3 regions of the Vibrio tarriae genome follow, and region 1 is predicted to be linked to each of the others. Evidence: predicted binding sites of a transcription regulator. Region 1 holds the regulator's gene; each other region holds the start of a gene.
The links. The regulator MetJ, encoded in region 1, represses methionine synthesis genes. The targets are predictions, from matches to a motif close to TTAGACNTNTANANGTCTAA.
Positions count from the first base shown of each region.

Region 2: the regulator MetJ is predicted to act here: its motif matches at 1,542-1,561, upstream of metE (5-methyltetrahydropteroyltriglutamate--homocysteine S-methyltransferase).
Region 3: the regulator MetJ is predicted to act here: its motif matches at 2,868-2,887, upstream of metK (methionine adenosyltransferase).

Region 1 covers NZ_CP022353.1:32,978-41,288, forward strand. Annotated here, with positions in the region: gene CEQ48_RS05620 (bifunctional aspartate kinase/homoserine dehydrogenase II) at 1-2,372, opposite strand, end outside; gene CEQ48_RS05625 (O-succinylhomoserine (thiol)-lyase) at 2,385-3,551, opposite strand; gene metJ (met regulon transcriptional regulator MetJ) at 3,819-4,136, shown strand; gene CEQ48_RS05635 (malic enzyme-like NAD(P)-binding protein) at 4,248-5,525, opposite strand; gene rpmE (50S ribosomal protein L31) at 5,833-6,051, opposite strand; gene priA (primosomal protein N') at 6,306-8,311, shown strand, end outside.
Region 2 covers NZ_CP022353.1:1,053,422-1,061,732, forward strand. Annotated here, with positions in the region: gene CEQ48_RS10515 (HI_1241 family integral membrane domain) at 1-52, shown strand, start outside; gene CEQ48_RS10520 (DUF4250 domain-containing protein) at 170-370, shown strand; gene metR (HTH-type transcriptional regulator MetR) at 377-1,294, opposite strand; gene metE (5-methyltetrahydropteroyltriglutamate--homocysteine S-methyltransferase) at 1,623-3,908, shown strand; gene CEQ48_RS10535 (GspS/AspS pilotin family protein) at 4,056-4,454, opposite strand; gene CEQ48_RS10540 (YciI family protein) at 4,456-4,752, opposite strand; gene yciA (acyl-CoA thioester hydrolase YciA) at 4,827-5,246, opposite strand; partial or broken gene CEQ48_RS10550 (septation protein A) at 5,394-5,940, opposite strand; partial or broken gene CEQ48_RS10555 (sensor domain-containing phosphodiesterase) at 6,115-7,993, opposite strand; gene CEQ48_RS10560 (hypothetical protein) at 8,254-8,311, opposite strand, start outside.
Region 3 covers NZ_CP022353.1:2,350,004-2,358,314, reverse strand. Annotated here, with positions in the region: gene rsmE (16S rRNA (uracil(1498)-N(3))-methyltransferase) at 1-59, opposite strand, end outside; gene xds (extracellular deoxyribonuclease Dns) at 198-893, opposite strand; gene CEQ48_RS16455 (SprT family zinc-dependent metalloprotease) at 1,021-1,509, opposite strand; gene metK (methionine adenosyltransferase) at 1,632-2,789, opposite strand; gene tkt (transketolase) at 3,119-5,116, shown strand; gene CEQ48_RS16440 (LysR family transcriptional regulator) at 5,183-6,079, opposite strand; gene CEQ48_RS16435 (ligand-gated channel protein) at 6,224-8,182, shown strand.

The DNA.
Region 1 (8,311 bases):
GCACCGGCGGTTACTTCGCGCCCTGCGCCAGGGCCGCGGATCACCAGCGGGTTATCGCGATACCATTTGCTCTCAATCGCAAAGATGTTGTCGCATGGGAGTAAGTTGGCCAGTGGGTGATCTTGCTCAAGCGCTTCGACGCCGACACTGGCCTTGCCATTTTTTTCTAGCCTTGCCACGTAGCGCAGTACCTTGCCTTGCTTTTGCGCACGGGCGAGGCGCTCGGCGAGCTGCTCGTTGAGCAGTTTGCTGTTATCGAGAAAATCATCCAGCGATACAGAACGCAGCTCGGCAGGTACCAATGATTCTACTTTGACATTCTGCGGCTCAATCTCAAGGCCAGATTCACGCGCCAAGATCACCAATTTACGCATCACGTCTGAACCATCGAGATCGCAGCGCGGATCGGGTTCGGTCAAACCTTGTTGCCACGCTAAATCGACCAGTTCACTGAACGGCAAACTGCCATCGTATTGTTGGAATAACCATGAGAGTGTGCCGGAGAAAATCCCCGATAACGCCATGATGTCATCGCCACTTTCACGTAGGTCGCGCACTGTATGGTTAATTGGCAAGCCTGCGCCTACCGTGGCGTTATAGAGCCAGTGGCGGCCAATCTTGTGGAAGGCATCTTTAACTTGATAGTAGTAATTGCCCGCAGCCGAGCCTGCCACTTTGTTGGCGGAAATCAGGTGCAAGCCTTGTTCGGCAATCTCAAGATACTGCTCGGCTAACTCTTCGCTGGCGGTGACATCAATGACGATAGCTTCATCATAACCTTCTAATGCACCGAGCTTTTTCAACCAGATTTGATCTTGATTGGGGAGCGATTCATCTTGGAAATGCGTTGGAACATGCGTCGGGTCGATGCCTTGTTCATTAAACCAATAGGTTTGGCTATCGACCACCGCAACCAACTCAAAATTCATGCCGTGGCGTTGCTCCAATTTCTCTTTTTGTTCAGCAAACAGTTTGAGCCAGCTGGAGCCAATATTGCCTTTACCGCACAGCGCAATCGCCACGCGTTTTTGAGCTTGAAAGAGCTGTTTATGAATCGCGTTAACCAATGAATGAATCGGTGTTTGGCGCAGCACTGCGACCAAACTGAGGCTTGATTCCGATGCGCTGATAAATTCGACTGGCAAGGTATTCAGCTGCTGGTAGAAACCATAACAGTGGTTCGGGTTTTTGGTGACGCCCGCACCAACAGCGGCAATCAGGTCATAGCCTTCTTTGAGTTTGATTTCCGCTTCGAAAGCGGCATCTTGCAACGCTGCAAACGCGCCGGGGGCAATTTCTGCCGTGTAAGCTAAACGTAAACGGTATTGATCGGGCTGGGCTTCATAAGTCAGCGGTTGCAGCTGCACGCGCAGCAAGTGCTGTAACACATCTTCTTGCAAGCGTTGGAAATCATGGTGATGAGCAAAGCTCAGCTCAATCAGCAGCACATCATCGAGCGAAGTAATGATTTTCGCGCCGCGCCCGGATGCGAGTACGCGCTCAATACGGGTAGAACCCGATTCCGGTTGGTGGCTGCAACGCAAGTGAAGTTCCATAGTGCTCTGTGCCACAGGTTGTAATGTGCGGCTGTGTAGCACTGGCGCTGCCAAGCGAGCCAGTTCATTGGCTTCATCGAGCCTCAGCAGTGGCAGCAAACACGCATCGCTGACAATGCGCGGATCGGCGCTGTACACGCCTGCCACATCACTCCAAATGGTCACGCGTGACACTTCAGCCAGTGCACCAATCACGGTTGCGGAATAATCGGAACCATTACGACCGAGCAGGACAGTATCGCCCTGTTCGTTTTGCGCCATAAAACCGGTGATCACCACACGGCGCTGGGTATGTTGGGTCAATATGGCTTTCAGTAGCGGATAAGAGCGAGCGCGATCCACTTCTGGCTGTGTGCCTGCTTCGGCACGTAAAAATGCCCGTGCATCTTGCGCGACGGCTGGTAAGTCTTGCTCATTCAACAATGCGGCGAGCAGGCGGGCTGACCACAGCTCACCATGCCCCAAAACCCAAGCGTATTGCGCCTTGCTAAGAGGAGCGGTGAGTTCGCCTAACACGCTGATCTCTTGTTGTAGTTGATGGAGCAGTGGTTCAGCTGCATCCGCGGTCAGTAGTTTGGTGATCAAATCGGACTGATATTGGCGCAGTGCGTGCAGAGTTTCATGGGCGGCTCGGCCATCATTGTTGAGGGCTTCGACAACACTGATCAAGCGGTTAGTGGTTTTGCCAGCCGCAGAAACCACCACCAAATCATCACTCTTGGAATAACTTTTTAGAATTTTCGCGACACGCAGATAACACTCTGGGTCGGCAAGGCTACTACCACCAAATTTGTGCAGTTGACGGGGATGAGTCATTCACAGATCTCCTTAATTCGCGGCAAGAGTTTGTAAAAAGGCTTGGTCAAGATCGGCAATCAGATCGGAAGCATCTTCAAGACCGACGGAAAGACGCAGCAACTGCTGGGAAATTCCCGCTTCGGCTAACGCTTCTTCGCCCATCGCACGGTGAGTCATAGACGCTGGATGGCAGATAAGGCTTTCTACCCCCCCGAGCGATTCAGCCAGTGAAAACAGCGCCAACTTGCCCACAAACAATTTCAGCTGTTCAAAACTACCTGCAAACTCGAAACTGAGCATAGCGCCAAAGCCAGATTGCTGCTTTTTGGCAATCTCATGGCCTGGATGCTCGGGCAGGCTTGGATGATAAATTTTGCCAACCAAGGGCTGGGTTTGTAGATACGCCAAGATCTGCTGCGCACTCTCTTCATGCACGCGCATCCGCGCGCCTAAGGTACGAATGCCACGCAAGGTCATGTAGCTATCAAATGGGGTGCCGGTTGAGCCTAAACAGTTGCCCCACCAAGCCAGCTCTTCTGCATGTTGCTTGTTTTTACAGATCAACACGCCGCCAATCACATCTGAATGACCGTTAATGTATTTGGTGGTGGAGTGCAGCACAAAATCCGCGCCTAAGGTGAGCGGTTTTTGGAATACCGGAGTCAAAAAGGTGTTATCGACCGCCACCAACGTGCCTTGCGCTTTGGCTAACTGACAAAGATGAGCGATGTCCACCACACGCACTAAAGGATTGGAAGGGGTTTCAATCAGCAGCAGCTTGGGTTTGCGGGCTAAAGCTTGGGTGAGTGCGGCTGCGTTGGATTGATCGACAAACTGCACTTTGAAATCGCCTTTTTTAGCGCGGGTGTTGAGCAAGCGATAAGTACCGCCATAGCAGTCGTGCGGCGCGACAATCAGGTCATCAGGGCCTAACAAGGCGGTGACCCATAAGTTGATCGCAGAGGTTCCGCAGTTGGTCACTATGGCGCCTTCTCCACATTCAAGCTCATATAAGGTTTGTTCTAACAGGCCTCGGTTTGGGTTACCTGAGCGGGTGTAATCGTATTTAGGCACTTCGCCAAATGCGGGAAACCCATAGTTGGTCGAAAGATAAATGGGAGGTACAACCGCATGGTATTGAGTATCCGATTCAATCCCGGTACGAACCGCAATGGTGGCTGGCTTGCGTGTGGTCATGGAGTTTCCTTGCTGGCTATTCTGTCCTAGAGGGCTTCATCATATACCTTTCCTGCTTTAAGCTGCAGTGTCGGTTGTCGCATCGCAACTTTCCCTAACTGGGGGATGAGGTTTATCCGTTGCCCATAAATTACTCGACACTTTACTGATGTTAAATGAAGACGTCAACACTTCTAGACGTCTATATGTCTTTGCTTATGGCAGTAAATCCCGCTAAAATTAGAGCCTTTGAAATTTCGATTCGAACCACAATAACGAAGGTGCGCAATGGCAGACTGGAATGGCGAATACATCAGCCCCTATGCAGAGCATGGGAAAAAGAGCGAGTTGGTAAAAAAAATCACGGTATCCATTCCGCTGAAAGTTCTCAAAGTGCTAACGGATGAGAGAACACGCCGTCAAGTCAATAATTTACGTCATGCTACCAATAGTGAGTTACTGTGCGAAGCCTTCTTGCATGCTTATACCGGTCAGCCGCTGCCGACGGACGAAGACCTACGTAAAGATCGCCCTGATGATATTCCTGCCGAAGCCAAACGTTTGATGACCGAAATGGGGATTGAGTTCGAATCTTACGATGAGTAACGATTGGCGTGAGTGATACGGGTTCATTGAACAAATCCGGCTTATAAAAAAGCCCCTCATATAACTGAGGGGCTTTTTGTATCGACTTTTTTATTCATATAAACAAGCAGATTAAGCCTGCATGTAGTTTTCTGGCATTGAGATACGAGCAACGCCTGATTCTACTGCTGCTTCCGCGACTGCGCGTGCTACGCGTGGTAATAGGCGTGGGTCCATCGGTTTCGGAATGATGTAATCAATACCGAAACTGAGCTTATCCACTCCAGCAGCTGCCAGCACTTCTGCTGGTACAGGCTCTTTCGCCAGTTGGCGAATCGCCTCTACTGCAGCCAGTTTCATCTGATCATTGATTTCGCTGGCGCGTACATCGAGTGCTCCACGGAAAATGAACGGGAAACAGAGCACGTTGTTAACTTGGTTTGGATAGTCGCTGCGACCAGTCCCCATGATCATGTCGTTACGGACTTGATGAGCAATTTCTGGTTTGATTTCAGGATCTGGGTTGGAGCAAGCAAATACCACGGGCTTATCGGCCATCAGTTTCAGGGCATCCGCTGGCAGCAGGTTAGGACCTGAAACGCCCAAGAATAGATCCGCTCCCGCAATCACATCTTCCAGCGTACGCTTGTCGGTATTGTTCGCAAACAGAGCTTTGTATTCATTGAGGTCATCACGGCGCGTGTGGATCACACCTTTGCGATCCAGCATGTAGATCTTCTCACGCATTGCACCGCATTTGATCAGTAGCTCCATACACGCCACCGCTGCGGCACCCGCCCCAAGGCAGACGATAATACAGTCTTTCAGTTGTTTACCTTGCAGCTCAAGAGCGTTAAGCATACCAGCCGCGGTGACAATCGCGGTACCATGTTGGTCATCGTGGAATACAGGGACATCACAACGCTCAATCAGGCGGCGCTCAATTTCAAAGCAGTCTGGGGCTTTGATATCTTCTAAGTTGATGCCGCCGAAAGTATCAGCAATGTTAGCGACAGTATCGATAAATTCGTCGATCGTGCGGTGTTTTACTTCAATATCAATCGAATCCAATCCAGCGAAGCGTTTAAACAGCAGTGCCTTACCTTCCATGACAGGCTTAGAGGCCATCGGGCCTAAATTTCCCAATCCTAAAATTGCGGTGCCGTTAGAGATCACGGCCACCGTGTTGCCTTTCGCGGTGTACTTATACACATTGTCAACGTTTTGCGCGATTTCACGCACTGGCTCAGCTACACCTGGGCTATAAGCCAGAGCCAGATCGGCAGCAGAATCGGCTGGCTTAGTCAGTGCAATACCAATTTTGCCCGCGGTTGGGTAAGCATGGTAATCCAGAGCACGTTGGCGAAATTGTTCTTCAGGCGTTGGGTTGAGGCGATTGTCATCGGACATAGGGCTGTTCTCTTATTGTTATTTATGGGGGAGGTCGCAAATTTTAAAGTAACTATTGCAAACTGCCTAGGTTAGACACTGAGCAAAGCGTACAAAAAAAGCGAAGATCTTGCTGATAAGACCAGTGAAAATGTGAATTGCGGAGAAGAAATAGCCAGATCGTGCCAATTCAAAAGGTTTTATATGCAGATAAGTGAGTGATCAATTCATCCTCGCTGAAAGCGAGATGAGATAACGATGGTGGCGCTTAGGCTATGAAAAAAGGACGCCGGAGCGTCCTTTTTCAAAATCTAGCGTAAAGCAGAAATTACTTCTTCGCAGACAGTGCGCCGAAACGCTTGTTGAAGCGCTCAACACGACCACCGGTGTCAACGATACGTTGCTTACCAGAGTAGAATGGGTGGCACTTGTCACATACGTCTAGGTGCATTGTGTCTTTACCTAGAGTAGAGTTGAAAACGAAAGAGTTGCCGCAAGAACAAGTTGCGTTTACTGCTTTGTATTCTGGGTGGATACCAGCTTTCATGGGATAACCTCAATTTAGGCCGTGTCGCCATCCGAATCGATTGTCGTCGGACACCACACGTAGTGTTAAAAATAACGAGTTTGCATATCCAGAGAGGTCAACCCTCTAGGATGCCGTAAGGCGCGATATATTAATGAATCTTGAGTTTCGGATCAACCAATCGCGCCGATTATTTCACCAAAAGCGCGGGTCGAATTTCTGCCAAGCTTCCAGTAGACTGTGATCCGTTTGATTTTTCCCTGTTTTGGACCCTGATGCGACCCACCATTGCCCGAGTTTGCCTGCCTGTACCTCTGGATAAGTCTTTCGACTATTTGATCCCAGCTCATCTATTTCCAGTGCTGGGCGGTCGTGTGCAAGTGCCTTTTGGGCGGCAAACCTTGGTCGGCATCGTCCAGTCGCTGACGCATCAATCCGATTTTCCTATCGAGCAACTGAAATCGGTGCAAGCGGTATTGGATGACGCGCCAGTCTGGCCGGATAAACTTCAGTCTCTGCTGCACTGGTGTAGCCAGTTTTATCATTATCCGCTCGGTGAAACGTACGCGAATGCCTTACCCAGCGCGCTGCGTAAAGGCAAAGCCGCAGAGTTGACTAGCCATAAGGAGTGGCGTTTAACCACGCTTGGCCAAGAGCAGCTGATGCAAGGGGTGAAGCGGAGCGCAGTCAAGCAAGCGCAAGTGCTTCACCTGTTGCAGCATGGCGCTTTATCCCACCAAGCCTTACTTGATGAAGAGGTAAGCAGCGCAACACTGAAAACCCTAGTGGAGAAAGGCTGGATTGAGTGTGAAGAACGTAAACCGGTGGCGCGACCTTGGCCGCAAGAGCTGGAAGCCAAAGTCGATAAACCTAAGCTTAATCAAGAGCAGGCGATCGCGATTGCGGCAGTGAATAGCCAGCAAGGTTTCGGCTGCTTTTTATTAGAAGGGGTAACGGGTTCAGGCAAAACAGAGGTGTATCTTAACCTCATCACACCGGTATTGGCGCGTGGTGAACAAGCCTTGGTGTTGGTGCCGGAAATTGGTTTAACCCCACAAACCATCAACCGGTTTCGCCAACGTTTTAATGTCCCCGTCGAAGTCATGCACTCGGCGCTCAACGATACTGAACGCCTCAACGCTTGGCTGGCGGCGCGCGATAAAGTGGCGGGCATTGTGATTGGTACGCGCTCGGCGCTGCTCACGCCCTTTGCCAAATTGGGCATTATTATTGTTGATGAAGAACATGATAGTTCTTATAAGCAGCAAGATAGCCTGCGTTATCATGCCCGCGATGTGGCTGTGATGCGCGCGCATTTGGAGAATATTCCGATCGTGCTTGGCTCGGCGACGCCAGCCTTGGAAACGTTGCATAATGCGCTCAGTGGTAAATACCATCACTTGCAACTGACGCAGCGCGCCGGTAATGCACTACCCACACGTAACCACGCGTTGGATGTGAAAGGGCTCTATCTAGAAAGTGGCCTATCTGCTCCTTTGATTGCAGAAATGCGCCGCCATTTGTCGGCGGGCAATCAGGTGATGCTGTTTTTAAACCGCCGCGGTTTTTCTCCGGCCTTGATGTGCCATGAATGCGGCTGGATTGCGGAGTGCCAGCGTTGCGATGCCTATTACACCTACCATCAACACAGCAATGAAATGCGCTGCCACCATTGTGGTTCACAGCGTCCTGTTCTCCATCAATGCAAAGGGTGTGGCTCGACTCAACTGGTTACTGTCGGCGTTGGTACGGAACAGCTTGAAGCGCAATTACACACTCTATTCCCTGAGTATCGTTCAGTGCGGATTGATCGAGATAGCACGCGGCGTAAAGGCAGTTTGGAATCGGCGTTAACCGCGATTCGTAAAGGCGAATATCAGATTTTGATTGGTACGCAAATGCTCGCCAAAGGACATCACTTCCCCGATGTTACCTTGGTCGCGTTGTTGGATGTCGATGGCTCATTGTACAGCAGTGATTTTCGCGCTTCTGAGCGCTTGGCTCAGCTCTTTATTCAAGTCGCAGGGCGGGCAGGGCGTGCCAGCAAGCCGGGCGAAGTGGTGTTACAAACGCATCATCCCGAACACAGTTTGCTACAAGCCTTGCTGCATAAGGATTACCACCATTTTGCCTTAACGGCGTTGGAAGAGCGCAAGCTGGCGCAACTGCCCCCTTATTCTTTCTTGAGCTTATTTCGAGCTGAAGCCAATCACACCGCTCAAGTGGAAGATTTTTTGCGTCAAGTGCGCGAAACCTTGCGCTGCAATCCTTGGTTTGATAG
Region 2 (8,311 bases), 1.0 Mb from region 1:
AGTGCTGGCATCCGCTACAGGTTTGCACGGCCTTTACCAGATCCCACTGTAATATTGCTAAGGTGCGATCCGTCGTGCAGAACACTTTTCGTTCCCCAAATAGCGACTATGCTTGATGAAGTTGGGGAGCGGAAACGCTGAGTGAAAACATTCAATCAGGAGTGATGTGATGGATCTGAGCAACGTACGAAACATCGATAGCGTGATTTTGCTGGGCATCGTCAATGAAAAACTGCGTTTGGAATGTGACAGTCTGGATGAGTTGATCAGCACTTATGAAATGGATATTGAACATCTGGTCGGTAAGTTAGACGTATTGGGTTATCAATACGATCCTCTTACCAACCAGTTCAAAGCTTATGCTCGGTAGTGATGCCTAAAGTGAAGCCATCTTGATCCCGTCAAGGTGGCTTTTGCATTGTTGGCGTGCGGTAGCGAAAAAGGCTTGTAAGTAGCGTTTGTCTTTTTCGCTGTGGCGAGTAGCGGCAAACAAGCGACGCCATAGCCCTTTACCTAACGGTTTACTGGTGATGAGCCCTTGGCGTGAAAACTCGCTGATCGCCCAATTGGGCAGTGCCGCGACACCTAATCCTGCTGAGACCATCTGTACCAGCATCAAGGTATTGTCAGCTTGCTTCCAGCGTGCAGGCTCAACGCCTGCGGGTTGCAAAAAGTGTTTCACCACATCCAATCTCTGTTTTTGCACCGGATAGGTGAGCATGGTTTGATCAATCAAGTATTGGGGCTCAATACTGGCTTTGTCAGCCAACGGATGGTTGGTGGCGGTGATAAGGCGCATTTCAAAATCAAACAGCGGCTCATAATGCACTTCCGAGCGCGGCAAAATATCCGAGGTGATCACCAGATCCAATTCCCCCGCTAACAGCGCGGGTAGAGGTTCAAACCCAAAGCCGGATGAAAAATCCAGCGCCACAGTTGGCCAGCCGACCTGATATTCGCGCAGCGCGGGCATCAACCATTGAAAGCAGGAGTGACACTCAATCGCCATATGCAGACGTCCGTTCACATCTTCTTTTAGGCTCGCCAACTCATTCTCGGCACGTGCCATCTTGGGCAAAACATCGTCAGCCAAACGCAGCAGAATTTCGCCTTCGGCGGTAAAGCGTACTGGACGTGTTTTACGCAAAAAAAGCTGCCCGCCAATCCGTGCTTCCAAGTCTTTAATCTGATGTGAGAGCGCAGACTGGGTGAGATGCAACGAGGTCGCTGTGGCGGTCAGTGAACCGGTATCGCGTAGCGAGATCAGCGTTTTCAAATGTTTCAGCTCTATCATGAACTCTCCTCACTTATCCCTAAGCCAACATGAATTTTTAGCTAAGTTACGCCTATTTTATGGAGCTGTAAACATCTAGATGGCCATAGTCCTCCTGCTTGAAGCCTCAACGGTGTTAGCTGCAACTCCAATTCGTTTGGTTATAAAAAGTGAAGGTAAATTGATAATCGCCATTGTCAACATGAAAATTACTAATAAACAAGTTGAATAAATGAACCTTGTCCTCGAAGGCGTACAACGCGATAGTTTAGCCATCCAGACATCTTCGGATGCGCTGAGTCGGCTTAGAACTTCTACGACCAATTAAGAACAGACAAAGGATTTTCACATGACAACGACACACATTCTTGGTTATCCCCGCATTGGCGAAAAACGCGAACTTAAATTTGCTCTTGAAAAATACTGGCGTGGTGAGATTGACCAAGCGGCTTTGAAACAGGTCGGTAGCCAAATTCGTCAACACAACTGGGCACTGCAAAAAGAAGCCGGATTGGATTTCGTCACCGCGGGTGATTTTGCTTGGTACGACCATGTACTCACCACCACACTGTTACTGGGGCATGTGCCTAAGCGCCATAACCACGGTTTTCCCGATTTAGATACGCTGTTTCGCGTCGGTCGTGGTCAGTCACAAAATGCTTGTGGTTGCGGAACGGGCAGCGCGGCATCGGATATGACCAAGTGGTTCAACACCAACTATCACTACATCGTGCCGGAGTTCAGCTCTCACGACACTTTCAGTGTGAGCTGGCCACAACTGTTTGAAGAGGTGAATGAAGCACTGCAAGCGGGTCACGATGTAAAACCTGTGCTGCTTGGTCCCGTGAGCTACCTCTATTTAGGCAAAGAAGTGGAAGAGGGTTTTGATCGTTTAACGTTGTTGCCGCGTCTATTGACCGCTTACCAAGCGATTCTGAGCAAGCTGGCGAAGCAGGGTGTGCAGTGGGTGCAAATCGATGAGCCTATTTTGGCGTTAGAACTGGAACCACGTTGGCAAGAAGCATTTAAGTTGGCTTATCAGGTGATCCGCGGTGACGTCAAACTGCTGCTGACCACTTACTTTGATTCAGTGTTAGACACGCTTGATAAGATTGTGGAATTGCCTGTCGATGGCCTACATGTGGATATTTCGGCCGCTCCAGCGCAGCTCGAAACCATTGTTAACCGCTTGCCATCTGATTGGGTACTTTCAGCAGGTGTGATTAATGGCCGTAACGTTTGGCGTGCGGATTTGAGTTCCATTCTGGCTCGTTTGCAGCCTGTGAAAACCCTGTTGGGCGAGCGTTTATGGGTCGCGAGTTCCTGTTCACTGCTGCACAGCCCTGTCAATCTGGATTTAGAAGGCGATTTGAGTGCAGAAACCCGTAGTTGGTTTGCGTTTGCCAAGCAGAAAGTTACGGAAGTGTCCTTGCTCGGCCGTGCTTTGGATGGTGATGCCGCGGCGATTCTGGCTTGTGATACCTATAGCCAGCCAATTGTGGCACGCAAATCTTCTCACACGGTGAATAAGGCTTCTGTGCAAGCGCGCATCAACAATATTACGGAGGCATTGGCAGAGCGGAGTGCGCCTTATATTGAGCGTGCTCATCACCAAGCAGAAGTGCTGGGGCTGCCTTTCTTACCGACCACGACCATTGGCTCTTTCCCACAAACCGGAGAGATCCGTACTGAGCGTAGTGCCTATCGTCAAGGCAAATTGAGCGAGCAAGAGTATGTGCAAGCACTGAAAGGCCATATTGCCGATGCGGTGAAACGCCAAGAAGCGTTAGGGCTAGATGTGCTGGTACACGGTGAAGCCGAACGTAACGACATGGTGGAATACTTTGCTGAAAACCTCGCGGGTTTCCAAACCACGCAGTTTGGTTGGGTGCAGAGTTACGGTTCACGCTGCGTAAAACCTGCGATTGTGGTGGCGGATATCGAACGTGAAAAACCGATCACGGTAGAGTGGTCAACTTACGCGCAATCTCTAACCTCTAAGCAGATGAAAGGGATGTTGACGGGCCCTGTGACCATTCTGTGCTGGACCTTCCCACGTGAAGACATCAGCCGCCAAGAGATTGCTCAGCAATTGGCGTTGGCACTGCGTGATGAAGTGGCGGATTTGCAAAATGCGGGTATCAATATCATTCAGATCGATGAGCCCGCAATTCGTGAAGGTCTACCACTGAAAAAACGCGATCATCAAACGTATTTAGATTGGGCAGTGCAAGCGTTTAAGATTTCCGCTGGTAGCGCGCGTCCGGAAACGCAAATTCACACACACATGTGTTACAGCGAATTCAACGAGATCATCGAATCGGTTGCGGCACTGGATGCCGACGTGATCACCATTGAAACATCGCGCTCCAACATGGAGCTGCTCAAAGCGTTTGAAGAGTTTAATTACCCGAACGAAATTGGCCCAGGCGTGTACGACATTCACTCACCGAACATTCCTGCACAAACATGGATTGAAGATCTGCTTCGCAAAGCAGCAGAAAAAATTCCAGCACAGCGTTTGTGGGTCAATCCAGATTGCGGTCTAAAAACCCGCAACTGGCCAGAAGTGGAAGCAGCACTGACCAACATGGTGAACGCAGCGAAAGCACTGCGCGCGGAATGGCAAGCCTAATATTCGCTTCCTACTTGAAGTTTACCTACAACGCCAAGTGGTTTGGGTAAACGGTTCGAAACCACAAAGGCCTCTTATGAGGCCTTTGTTCTTTTGTTTGTGTTGTTCGAGAGTCAATCTTAAATATCTTGGTGACTTCCAACGTGCTTAACCTTGCTTGCAGCTCTCTTTAGTGACCAACTGATCCACCATCAATTGACCACGCGTGTTGCGCATTTGGATGCGGTAGCTGATCCCAACATCCAGATTCGAACGGATGTCTTTGTTAGCACAGAAGCTTGTTACCGCGCTTTGTAGCACTTGCTCGGTTGGTTTAGCATTATTTGCATCTGTGTTATAAACCATCATCAGCTCAATGGTGCTGCCTTTGGAGGTAGCGCGGAGAATATTCAGTGGGCCAAACTCCAGCGGTAGCTCGGTAGAGAGTAAGCTGGCACGGTTGCCAGCCAATAGCTCAAGGTTACGCTGTTTTTCTGCTGAACCAGAGCTGCAACCGACGAGAAGGAGAGTCGAGGCGATAACGCTGCTCAGGATGATTTTTTTCATATCAGAATACTTTTTTGAAAGGTTTAACAATCACGTTGGCATAGACACCCGCGGCGACATAAGGGTCGGCATTTGCCCAAGCTTGTGCTTCCACTAAAGAGGCGAATTCCGCGATTACGGTTGAGCCAGTGAAGCCTGCCTGTCCCGGATTATCGGAGTCGATCGCTGGCATAGGGCCAGCCGTGAGCAGACGGCCTTCATCTTGCAGTTGTTGTAAACGCTCCAGATGTTTTGGGCGCACGCTAAGACGTTTGTCTAATGAGTTCTCGACATCCTGCGAAAAAATTACATACCACATAACACTTTAATCCTTATCCACTGACCAAAAGCAAAGTCAATACTCTACGCAACTCGCTCGTGAAACACAGCTTATCAAGATGATTTCTGTGATCCGTTGCTTAAGCTTATCGCTCTTGGGCGGCCATTGGTATCAATCGCCACATAGTTAAACGTCGCTTCGCAGACTTGGAAGCGATCACCAACACCATCTTCTTTGACCGGTTTTACCCAAACTTCAAGATTAATGGACATTGAGGTTCTGCCGATCTTGGTGCATTCGCCGTAGCAACATACCACATCGCCCACTTTGACTGGTTTTTTAAAAGTGATACTGGACACGGAAACGGTAACAATCCGTCCGCAGGAAATCTCTTTAGCGAGAATACCGCCCGCTAAGTCGAGTTGAGACATGATCCAGCCGCCAAAAATATCGCCATTCGCATTCGTGTCGGCAGGCATTGCGAGTGTGCGCAGCAGAAGCTGGCCTCTAGGTGAATTTACGGTTTGATTCATTTGGGGATCCACAGTAAACAAAACAGCGACCGAATACGGTCGCTGTGGATTAGGGGGCGGATTATAACCACAAATTCATCAATGGATCATCCCTTTATCCCTTTCTACTATAAGCGCCAAGTAGGATGGGTATTCCATCGGGACAATTTATTGGCTTTTCTGTTTAGGTTCATGGGGAAGGTGTTTGTAGATGTAGCCACCCGTCAGTAGAGTAAAAACCAGCGTTGCCGCAAGCAGGCCAAAGACTTTAAAGTTGACCCACACATCAAGCGGTAGGTGGTAGGCAATGTACAGATTGAGTGCTGCGCAACCACTGAAAAAAAATCACCCATGCCCAGTTAATGGTCGACCATACCGCGTCAGGCAAGGTCAGCTCTTTACCGAGCATGCCTTTGATTGCAGATTTACCCAAGATTTGGCTGATGGTTAGTCCGAGTGCGAAAACGATATACACGATCGTCACTTTCCATTTGATGAAGTTATCGTCATGCAGGGCTAAGGTCATACCACCAAACAAAGCGACCATCACAAAAGTGATGAGCTGCATTTTCTCCACTTTTTTGTACATAGCATAAGTGACAATCACTTGAACCGTGGTGGCAGCAATCAGCGCCCCAGTTGCTACGTAGATGTCATAAAACTTATATAAAGCAAAAAAAATGATCAGTGGGATAAAGTCGAGCAGTTGTTTCATTTTGGGTACGTCCAATAAAATGAGTGACGACAGTCTAACCCAAACTCGTTCCAGAGCTAAATAGTGAAAAACGATGAAAAAGCAATTAGCTTTATTTCGGTTATCTACTGACAAACTATAAGTAACAGTGAATCGGTCGTTTTAGCATGTGGTTATTATTTGTCATCATGTGCATCACGCTAACAGTTGCACAAATTCATCGGCAGGCATCGCTTTTCCATACAGATAGCCTTGCGCATAATTGCAGCCTTCAGTGCGAATAAAATCCTCTTGGAATTTCTTTTCAATTCCTTCGGCAATTACTGCCATGTTGAGCTTATGTGCCATCGCAATGATTGCTCGTGTTAGCTCGCGGTTTTGCTCGTTGTATTCCAATTGATTGATGAAACTGCGGTCAATTTTCAACGTATCGAAAGAGTATTTTTGTAGGTAACTTAAAGATGAATAGCCTGTACCGAAGTCATCAAGAGAGATGCTTATGCCTTGTTGACGCAGTTGAGCTAATGCACTTTGCGCGTATTGTTCATCTTCCAGCAAGATCCCCTCGGTTAACTCAAGTTCCAAAGCGCCGGGAGGCAACTGGTACAGCGTCATCATGTCTTTAAGGTGTTCAACAAAATGTTGTTCACGAAACTGGATCGGTGAGATATTGATAGCGATTTTGAATGGATGGGATGATTCTCTACACCACTCAGCAGCCTTTCTCAGCGCTTGATGAAGAACGAAATAGCCTATCTCAATAATCTGTCCGTTACTTTCTGCAATCGGGATGAATCGATCGGGGGTCACATTGCCCAATTGTGGATTGTTCCAACGCAGCAGCGCTTCTGCGCCAATGATTTTTCCTGCTTGTTTTAGGCAGACAATCGGCTGGAAATAGACGGCAAGTTCATTAAAACGTAGAGCATCAAGTAAATGTGACTCAAGCTGTAAGCGTTCCTCTGCGGCTTTTTGCGCTTTGATATTGAAAAAAGAGACTTGTGCGCCTTCCTTCTTCGCAAAACTCATCGCGGAGCTTGCGCGTTGGATAAAACTGAGGGAATCGGTTGCATCCATAGGTGCGAGCGCAACGCCTAAATGGCATTGTAAAGTGATGTTGAGGTTATTGGTATTAAACGGCATGGTGCATGCCTTAATCACTCGATTAATCACTTTGTTTGTTTCTGCTCGGCTGCGTTCATGGTAAGCGGTCAGCACAAACTCTGAACCTACAATTCGAGCCAACAACCAAGCTTCCGGTAGGTTGTGGCTTAAACGTTGGCTTAGAGATGACAAGATATGATCGCCGACTTGATAACCATAGCTGTCGTTAATTGATTTAAAATTGCGCAGACTGAAATAGATCAAGGTGATTTGTTGCTCATCAGCGATTGCTTTTAACTGAGGTTGCAGGTGTTCGCAAAGCGTGACACGGTTGGGGAGATTGGTTAATGGGTCATAGTGGCGGTGAAAATCCAGATAATTTTCGGCTGCAGCACGTTGTTCAATCTCTTTGAGCAATTTTGTACTCAAATCTGCTAGCGTTTGAGTGCGCTCTGCGACTTTTTTCTCAAGCTCTTGGTTGAGGTTTTTTTAATTCGGCTTTTTGGTAGAGCGTTTCCAATTGCCCCTCTATAGCGCTTTGAAATCGAGCTAGCAATGAGTGCACACGATCGTCAAAGTGTCTCTCACGGCTATCTAAAATACAGATGGTGCCAAAAGGAGTATCATCAGGCCAGAACACAGGTAAGCCACAGTAACAAATCATACCTAATTTTATGTCTGGGTTATGATCCCAATTAGGGTCGGCAAGCGCGTTGGGAACTTCCAACATGCGTCGTTCACTGATCACCGTCTCACAATACAAGCCATGACCGAGAGTGTCTTTGGCTTTTGGTGGATAAGGGTTGCCTTCGGTTCGGCTACTGGAAAAAACCTCTATATCAGAGGCATGAACTCGCATGATCAAAGAAGCAGGGCAGGCGGTGATTTCTGCAATAAGATCAACGATTTCTTGCCAAGAGTGCATGATGTGTTCTGGAATCGAAAGGGTTTTGGTGTCGATTGGCAGCATGTAACCGTTCATCCTTTTGGCAGTTGACCTTACTTCATGAAGAAGAGCGTACGTAAAGAAGTATAGATTATTGATATAAAAGCACACTAAGCAGGCATAATAAAAATGTATTAGTGATTAACCGAGCGTTTTTTCAGTATGGGTTGTGTCGGTGGGAATAAGGCTAACCTGTGTCAGCCTTACTCAAGATCTTTGGTGAGTAAAAACACCCGATCTAATACTTAAGCAGTTATGTGGTCGGTTGCTTTTTTGCTCATTGATTAACGAAGTAAATTTTCATTTAAATCGACCAAATAGCCTTCCATTTTTAAGTTTTCG
Region 3 (8,311 bases), 700 kb from region 1:
AGGGCAACGGTGCCAAGCTGGTGGATCGGTTCTGGATGATAAATTCGAGGGATGCGCATGCGGATAATTCCTAATCATTAAACGAGGTTACCGTCTTCCAACGTAAAGCGGCAACTTCAGTTGGAAGAGGGATATCTGGCCTCTAACATGGATGCAAGTTCAGTAAAATACAAGGGGGCAGGGTGAGATTCTGCCCATCAGTTCGGGCATTGTTCACGCACAAAGCGGTTCGAGTTGCCTTGCACGTTTTCAATCCGTTGGTCACGCACACATTCCCATTCGCTGACCGGATACTGATTGTTCCATGCCTTCATTAATTGGTTTTGCGCCTTGGAAAGTCGCAAACCGTACTGCTCACTCATGTACAGATAAGTGCGCGCAATCGCCCCGCGCGCTCGTTCTGGCGGCATGGCTGTGCGCTCTTTGAAGTTCACTTGCATTTCACATTGGCCATAGGTGACGCCATCGACACCATTCCACTGACTGAAACCGAAGTTGGAGCGATCGCCATTCACTTCGCCAATCGCCGGAGTGAGGTTGTGCAGATCGGCTTCCATTTGATTGAACTCAGGGCTAGTACGAGTGCAGTTTTTACGGCCACCTTGTTGCCAGCATTGCAACTGATGACCAAATTGCCAAGCCGGCACCACATGTTCCCATTCAATCCGCGAAGCGCGATTCTCATTTTTACGCACTTGATAGCCGCAACTCTCCAGATCCGGGATGCCTTTTTTGCCTTGCCAGCGAATCTCGCAGCCGCAGTAAAAAGAGACCGGATGATCACGATAAATCTTCACCGCTTCATTTTTGGCATGACTAAAAGACATGGGGGCGGCAAAGGTGAGCAGAGGTAAGCTAGCAGCAAGCGTGGTAACGAAACGAAAAATCATCATAAAAGACGTAGATAAGTAGGTTTTTTATCAGTTTAACACTCATAAATTGCCTTTGTCGTTGATGCTTTTGTTAGTTTTTGGCGAGAGCAAGGCAAAGCCTACAGAAGTGCCCTCAGCCAATCAAAGGTTAGGCTTGGTAGATCAAGTTTTGTTGGCAGCTTTGACAGCGATAGGTGGCTTCACCACGCAGCACTTTATTGTGGCGACGAATGGTGAGCGGATATTCACGGCACGCACAGCGGTAATGGAAGGTTTTGCCCTGTACTGAAGCGACAGAAAACGTGTGAGTGGTTTTCGGCTCAAGATTAAAGACTTGGCTCATCACTTGTTGCCATTCGACGCCGTGTGGGCGTACTCGGCCATAAAGCTGATACGTAATCAGATGCGCGATTTCGTGTGGGATCACTTGCTGGAGGAAGTCATCGACGTTTTCGGCAAACAGCACGGGATTAAGGCGGATTTCCCACAGCTGCAAATAGGCCTTGCCGGCAGCGCGTCCACGTAAACGGTAATTGAGTTTGGGCAGTTTAAAGGGGCGTTGCAAAGCCTCGCTGGCGGTAGCGATACACTGTTTGATTTTCTGCTCAGCTTGGCAGTGCAGATCAAAACGAACCATTAGCGAATTTCTACCTCTAAAAACCCTATCATCGAACTCATAAAAAAGGCCCTTTCATGAGAAAGGGCCTTGAACTGTATTGCAATCTTCGCCGTTTGTCAGCGATGACTTGAAATCAATGCTTATTTTAGACCAGCGAAGTCACGCAGTAGCGCGGCTTTGTCGGTGGCTTCCCAAGGGAACTCTTCGCGGCCGAAGTGACCGTAAGCAGCAGTTTTCTTGTAGATAGGTTGCAGCAGGTTCAGCATCTCTTGCAGACCGTATGGACGCAGGTCGAAGAACTGACGAACGGCTTCGATGATGATCTCTTGTGATACTTTCTCAGTGCCGAAAGTTTCCACCATGATCGACGTTGGATCCGCGACACCGATGGCGTAAGAGAGTTGGATTTCACAACGATCGGCCATGCCCGCCGCAACGATGTTTTTCGCAACATAACGTGCTGCGTAAGCCGCTGAACGGTCAACCTTGGATGGATCCTTACCTGAGAATGCACCACCACCGTGACGCGCTGCGCCTCCGTAGGTATCAACAATGATCTTACGACCGGTCAGACCACAGTCACCCATTGGACCACCGATAACGAAACGGCCGGTTGGGTTGATGAAGTATTTGGTCTCTTTGCTCAACCATTCTGCTGGCAGAACTGGCTTGATGATCTCTTCCATCACCGCTTCACGCAGATCTGGCGTTGAAATAGAGTCACAGTGCTGAGTAGACAGAACCACGGCATCAATACCCACGATCTTGCCTTGGTCGTACTGGAAGGTCACCTGAGATTTTGCATCTGGACGCAACCATGGCAGCGTGCCGTTTTTACGAACTTCTGCTTGGCGCTGCATCAGACGATGTGCGTAGGTGATTGGTGCTGGCATCAGCACTTCAGTTTCGTTAGTTGCATAACCAAACATGATGCCTTGGTCGCCCGCGCCTTGCTCTTTAGGATCGACTTTATCAACACCTTGGTTGATGTCTGGCGATTGCTTACCGATGGTGTTCAGTACCGCACAAGAGTTGGCATCAAAGCCCATGTCTGAGTGCACGTAACCAATTTCACGAACGGTTTGACGAGTTAACTCTTCGATATCAACCCAAGCGGAAGTAGTGATTTCACCACCCACCATCACCATGCCAGTTTTTACGTAAGTTTCGCAAGCAACGCGAGCTTTAGGATCTTGCTCAAGAATCGCGTCCAACACTGCATCAGAGATCTGGTCTGCAATTTTATCTGGATGGCCTTCTGATACTGATTCTGAAGTAAACAGGTGCTTAATCGCCATGATAGCTCCAATATTTGTGGTTATTCGGTAACGGCATTAAGTGGCGCTACCGATCAATTTCGTACATTTTGTAGGCGTTTCTACATCTAGACGGCTATTCTAGTGTCGGGCGCTCAAATTACAAGCTCTTTTTCTGTTTAGCCCATAACCAAACGTTTGCTTAAAAAAGTCAGCTTTGCCACTACAAAGCGAGAATGTGCTAAAAAGTGTGACAAAATCGGAGCAAAGCACCAGTAAATCGTTTGCAGCAGCAGGGGGGCTTTGCGACAATAGCCGCCACTGATTTTCCGCATCTGTTCATTTCGCTTACTTCCCATTTAGGAGTCGACATGTCTTCTCGCAAACAACTTGCCAATGCTATCCGCGCCCTGAGCATGGACGGCGTTCAAAAAGCTAACTCTGGCCACCCGGGAGCCCCAATGGGCATGGCGGATATCGCCGAAGTGCTGTGGCGTTCACACTTAAACCACAACCCACAAAACCCAAATTGGGCTGACCGCGACCGTTTCGTACTGTCTAACGGCCACGGCTCTATGCTGATTTACTCGCTGCTGCACCTGAGCGGTTACCAGCTGTCGATTGACGATTTGAAAAACTTCCGTCAACTGCACTCAAAAACACCGGGTCACCCAGAGTACGGTTACGCACCGGGCATCGAAACCACCACGGGCCCACTAGGCCAAGGCATCACCAATGCCGTAGGTATGGCGATTGCTGAGAAAGCTCTGGCGGCGCAGTTCAACAAACCGGGTCACGACATCGTTGATCACTTCACTTATGTATTCATGGGTGACGGCTGTTTGATGGAAGGTATCTCGCACGAAGCCTGTTCACTGGCGGGCACACTTGGCCTTGGCAAACTGATTGCATTCTGGGATGACAACGGCATCTCTATCGACGGTCACGTGGAAGGCTGGTTCTCAGACGACACACCAAAACGTTTTGAAGCCTACGGCTGGCATGTGATCCCTGCGGTTGATGGCCACGATGCAGATGCAATTAACGCTGCGATTGAAGCGGCGAAAGCAGAAACCTCTCGCCCAACCCTGATTTGTACCAAAACCATCATCGGTTTCGGCTCACCAAACAAAGCGGGTTCACACGACTGTCACGGTGCGCCTCTGGGCAACGATGAAGTCAAAGCTGCACGTGAATTCTTGGGTTGGGAACACGCTCCATTTGAAATCCCAGCTGACATCTATGCAGCGTGGGATGCAAAACAAGCAGGTGCAAGTAAAGAAGCGGCTTGGGATGAGAAATTCGCGGCTTACGCGAAAGCTTACCCAGCCGAAGCTGCTGAATACAAGCGCCGCGTAGCGGGCGAGCTGCCAGCGAATTGGGAAGCAGCCACCAGCGAGATTATCGCCAATCTGCAAGCCAACCCTGCCAACATCGCATCGCGTAAAGCATCACAAAACGCGTTGGAAGCGTTCGGCAAACTGCTACCAGAATTTATGGGCGGCTCAGCTGACTTGGCGCCTTCTAACCTCACCATGTGGTCTGGCTCAAAGTCTCTTACAGCAGAAGATGCGTCAGGCAACTACATCCACTACGGTGTGCGTGAGTTTGGTATGACCGCCATCATCAACGGTATCGCGCTGCACGGCGGTTTTGTCCCTTACGGTGCAACCTTCCTGATGTTTATGGAATACGCGCGTAATGCGATGCGTATGGCAGCACTGATGAAAGTGCAAAACATCCAAGTGTACACGCACGACTCGATTGGTCTGGGTGAAGATGGCCCAACTCACCAACCGGTTGAGCAAATCGCTTCTCTGCGTATGACACCAAACATGAGCACATGGCGTCCGTGTGACCAAGTAGAGTCAGCGATGGCGTGGAAACTGGCGATTGAGCGTAAAGATGCGCCATCTGCGCTGATTTTCTCGCGTCAAAACCTCGCGCAGCAACCACGCAGTGCTGAGCAAGTCGCGAACATCGCCAAAGGCGGTTACATCCTGAAAGATTGCGCAGGCCAACCTGAACTGATTCTGATTGCGACTGGCTCTGAAGTTGAACTCGCGGTTGCCGCTTACGAGCAACTGAGCGCCGAAGGCAAAGCGGTTCGCGTGGTCTCTATGCCATCGACCGACGCATTTGATAAGCAAGATGCAGCCTACCGTGAAGCCGTTCTGCCAGCCGCTGTGACTAAGCGTATCGCGATTGAAGCGGGCATTGCCGACTTCTGGTACAAGTACGTCGGCTTTGGTGGTCGCATCATCGGTATGACCAGCTTCGGCGAATCCGCACCAGCGGGTGAGCTGTTCAAGCTGTTTGGTTTCACGACTGAAAACGTAGTGAAACAAGCCAAAGAACTGCTGGCGTAATTGAAAGCCATTCTTTGTGAAGCAAAGAAAAATAGACGATAAAAAATCCCGCTGCGGCGGGATTTTTTATTGCCACTCATCAGGCCTTGCTTGGCGAAGCGCATCAATAAATAGGCGCAGCCGAAGTGGGTGACGGCCAAGCGGATAGAAGCAGTTGATTTCTGTTGGCTGTGATTGCCAACCATCGACGCAAGAAATCACACTACCGGGGTGGGCACGTTCAAACCCATTGGCAAACCAAGTCGGGAGTAAACCAATACCGCGACCTTTGGCAATCGCATCGGCTTGCATGGCAAGATTATCGCTTTGTAAACGACTCTCTAGTGCTGGCAGTGAATAACTGCCGAACTCTGGATGGTGCAGTTCAAGCTCCGCGCGCCGACAAGCAATAAAATCAATCCATGGGTGATGAATCAGCTCACGAGGATGGGTCGGTTTATCTCGATGAGCCAAATATTTGGGAGAGGCGTAAGCGGCATAGCGCCAATAGCCTAAGCGTTCTTTGCGATAACCCATGGGGGCGGCGTGTTCAATCCAAATGATCAAATCGGGCTCAAACACCTCATCACTGTGTTGAAACTGGCTGAGTAGACGGATCTTCAATGTCGAATGCTGCTGCATAAACTCATCCAACACTTGGCTGAGCCAGCCGCGGATCAAATTCGGGTGTACCACCAGCGTGAGTTCGCCAGTGACTTGATTGTTCAATTCTTGCAACGCTTCCTGACTTTTATTGGCCAGTTCAAGTAGCTGCTCCGAGTAAACCGCAAACACTTCTCCTGCTTTGGTGAGCGTTAAGCGGTTGCCTTGACGCATCAACAAGCTTTGTCCCAAGTCCTCTTCGAGTTGCGCTAAACGGCGACTCAGGGTGGATTTAGGCTGTTCAAGCGCTTTGGCAGCGGCAGTCAGGCTCTTATGTTGGCAAAGCGCATGGAAAGCTTTTACGGCGCTGAGATCTTGCATAGGTATTTGACCCTTAAAGAATAATTACCACAGACGTTCCATATTTGGACCGAACTATTCCATGTGTCGATCTATCTCCAGTACAGAATATATGAATAATCCGCCCTTGAAATTAAGAATAATTATCATTTAAAGGAGAGGTAAATGTCCAGACACAATCCATCCCCCGTCAGTTTATCTGTGACACTAGGCTTAATGTTTTCGGCTAGCGCTTTTGCTCAAGAAGCGACGAAAGCCGATGAAACCATGGTGGTCACTGCGGCGGGATACGCGCAAGCCATTCAAAATGCGCCAGCCAGTATCAGCGTAATTTCCAGAGAGGATCTGGAGTCTCGCTATTACCGTGATGTGACCGATGCACTAAAAGGTGTTCCGGGCGTAACCGTGACGGGTGGCGGAGATAAGACCGATATCAGCATTCGTGGTATGGGTTCAAGCTACACTTTGATTTTGGTGGATGGTAAACGTCAAACCTCGCGTCAGACTCGTCCCAATAGCGATGGCCCCGGCATCGAACAAGGTTGGTTGCCGCCTCTGCAAGCAATTGAGCGCATTGAAGTTATCCGCGGCCCGATGTCTACGTTGTACGGCTCGGATGCGATTGGCGGTGTGATCAACATCATCACTCGTAAAGATCAGCAGCAGTGGTCAGGCAATGTGCAGCTATCGACCGTGGTGCAAGAAAATCGCGCCTCAGGCGATGAACAAAGCGCTAATTTCTTCGTAACGGGACCTTTAAGTGATGCTCTATCGCTGCAAGTCTACGGGCAAACCACGCAACGCGATGAAGACGAAATTGAGCATGGTTACGGCGATAAATCACTGCGCAGCTTAACCTCAAAGCTCAACTACCAGCTCAATCCAGATCATCAACTGCAACTGGAAGCCGGTGTATCAGCCCAAGATCGCGAAAATAACGTGGGCAAGTCGGCGCAATCCAGCGGATGCCGAGGTACATGCAGCAATACCGATAACCAGTACCGTCGCAACCATGTTGCCGTCTCTCACCAAGGGGATTGGCAGGATGTTGGGCAGTCTGATACTTATCTGCAATATGAAGAGAACACCAATAAATCTCGTGAGATGAGCATTGACAACACTGTGTTCAAATCCACGTTAGTGGCTCCTATTGGTGAGCACATGTTGAGCTTTGGTGTGGAAGGTAAACACGAAAGTTTAGAGGATAAAACCTCCAACAAAATTTCATCTCGCACGCATATCTCAAACACTCAATGGGCGGGATTCATTGAAGATGAATGGGCGCTCGCAGAGCAATTCCGCCTGACCTTTGGTGGCCGTCTGGATCATGATAAAAACTACGGCAGCCACTTCAGCCCACGTGTGTATGGCGTATGGAATCTCGATCCGGCATGGACAGTAAAAGGCGGCGTTTCTACTGGCTTCCGTGCACCACAGTTACGTGAAGTAACGCCGGATTGGGGACAAGTCAGTGGCGGCGGTAATATCTACGGCAACCCTAATCTCAAGCCTGAAACATCGGTTAATAAAGAGTTGAGCTTGGTGTACAGTGCAGGCTCAGGTCTGGCGGCATCGTTGACCGCTTTCCATAATGATTTCCAAGATAAAATCACTCGCGTCGCTTGCCCTGCCAATATCTGTACTGATGGTCCAAACCAATGGGGCGCCGATCCTACTTATCGTGTGAATATTGATGAAGCAGAAACCTATGGCGCAGAGGCGACGTTAAGTCTGCCGATCACCGAAAGCGTTGAGTTATCGTCTAGCTACACGTACACCCATTCGGAGCAGAAAACGGGAGAATTTGCTGGCCGTCCGTTATTGCAGTTACCTAAGCATCTGTTTAATGCCAACTTGAGCTGGCAAACCACAGATCGCCTCAATAGTTGGGCTAACCTCAACTATCGTGGCAAGGAGATGCAGCCGGAAGGCGGGGCGTCGAATAATGATTTCATCGCGCCAAGCTACACCTTTATCGATACTGGCGTGACTTACGCACTCACCGATAGTGCAACGCTTAAAGCTGCGGTGTACAACCTGTTTGATCAGGAAGTGAACTATGCCGAATATGGTTATGTGGAAGATGGCCGCCGCTACTGGTTGGGCTTAGACATCGCCTTCTAATTATTAGAGGTAGAGGTTCAGAGGATTGGCAGCAGCGCCAATCCTCTGCTTGTTTTGCGATCGGCGGTGGAATCATTTATTGCACAGGATCGCCGTGCCAAAGCGTAGAGTATCGGTTACTATTGCCAA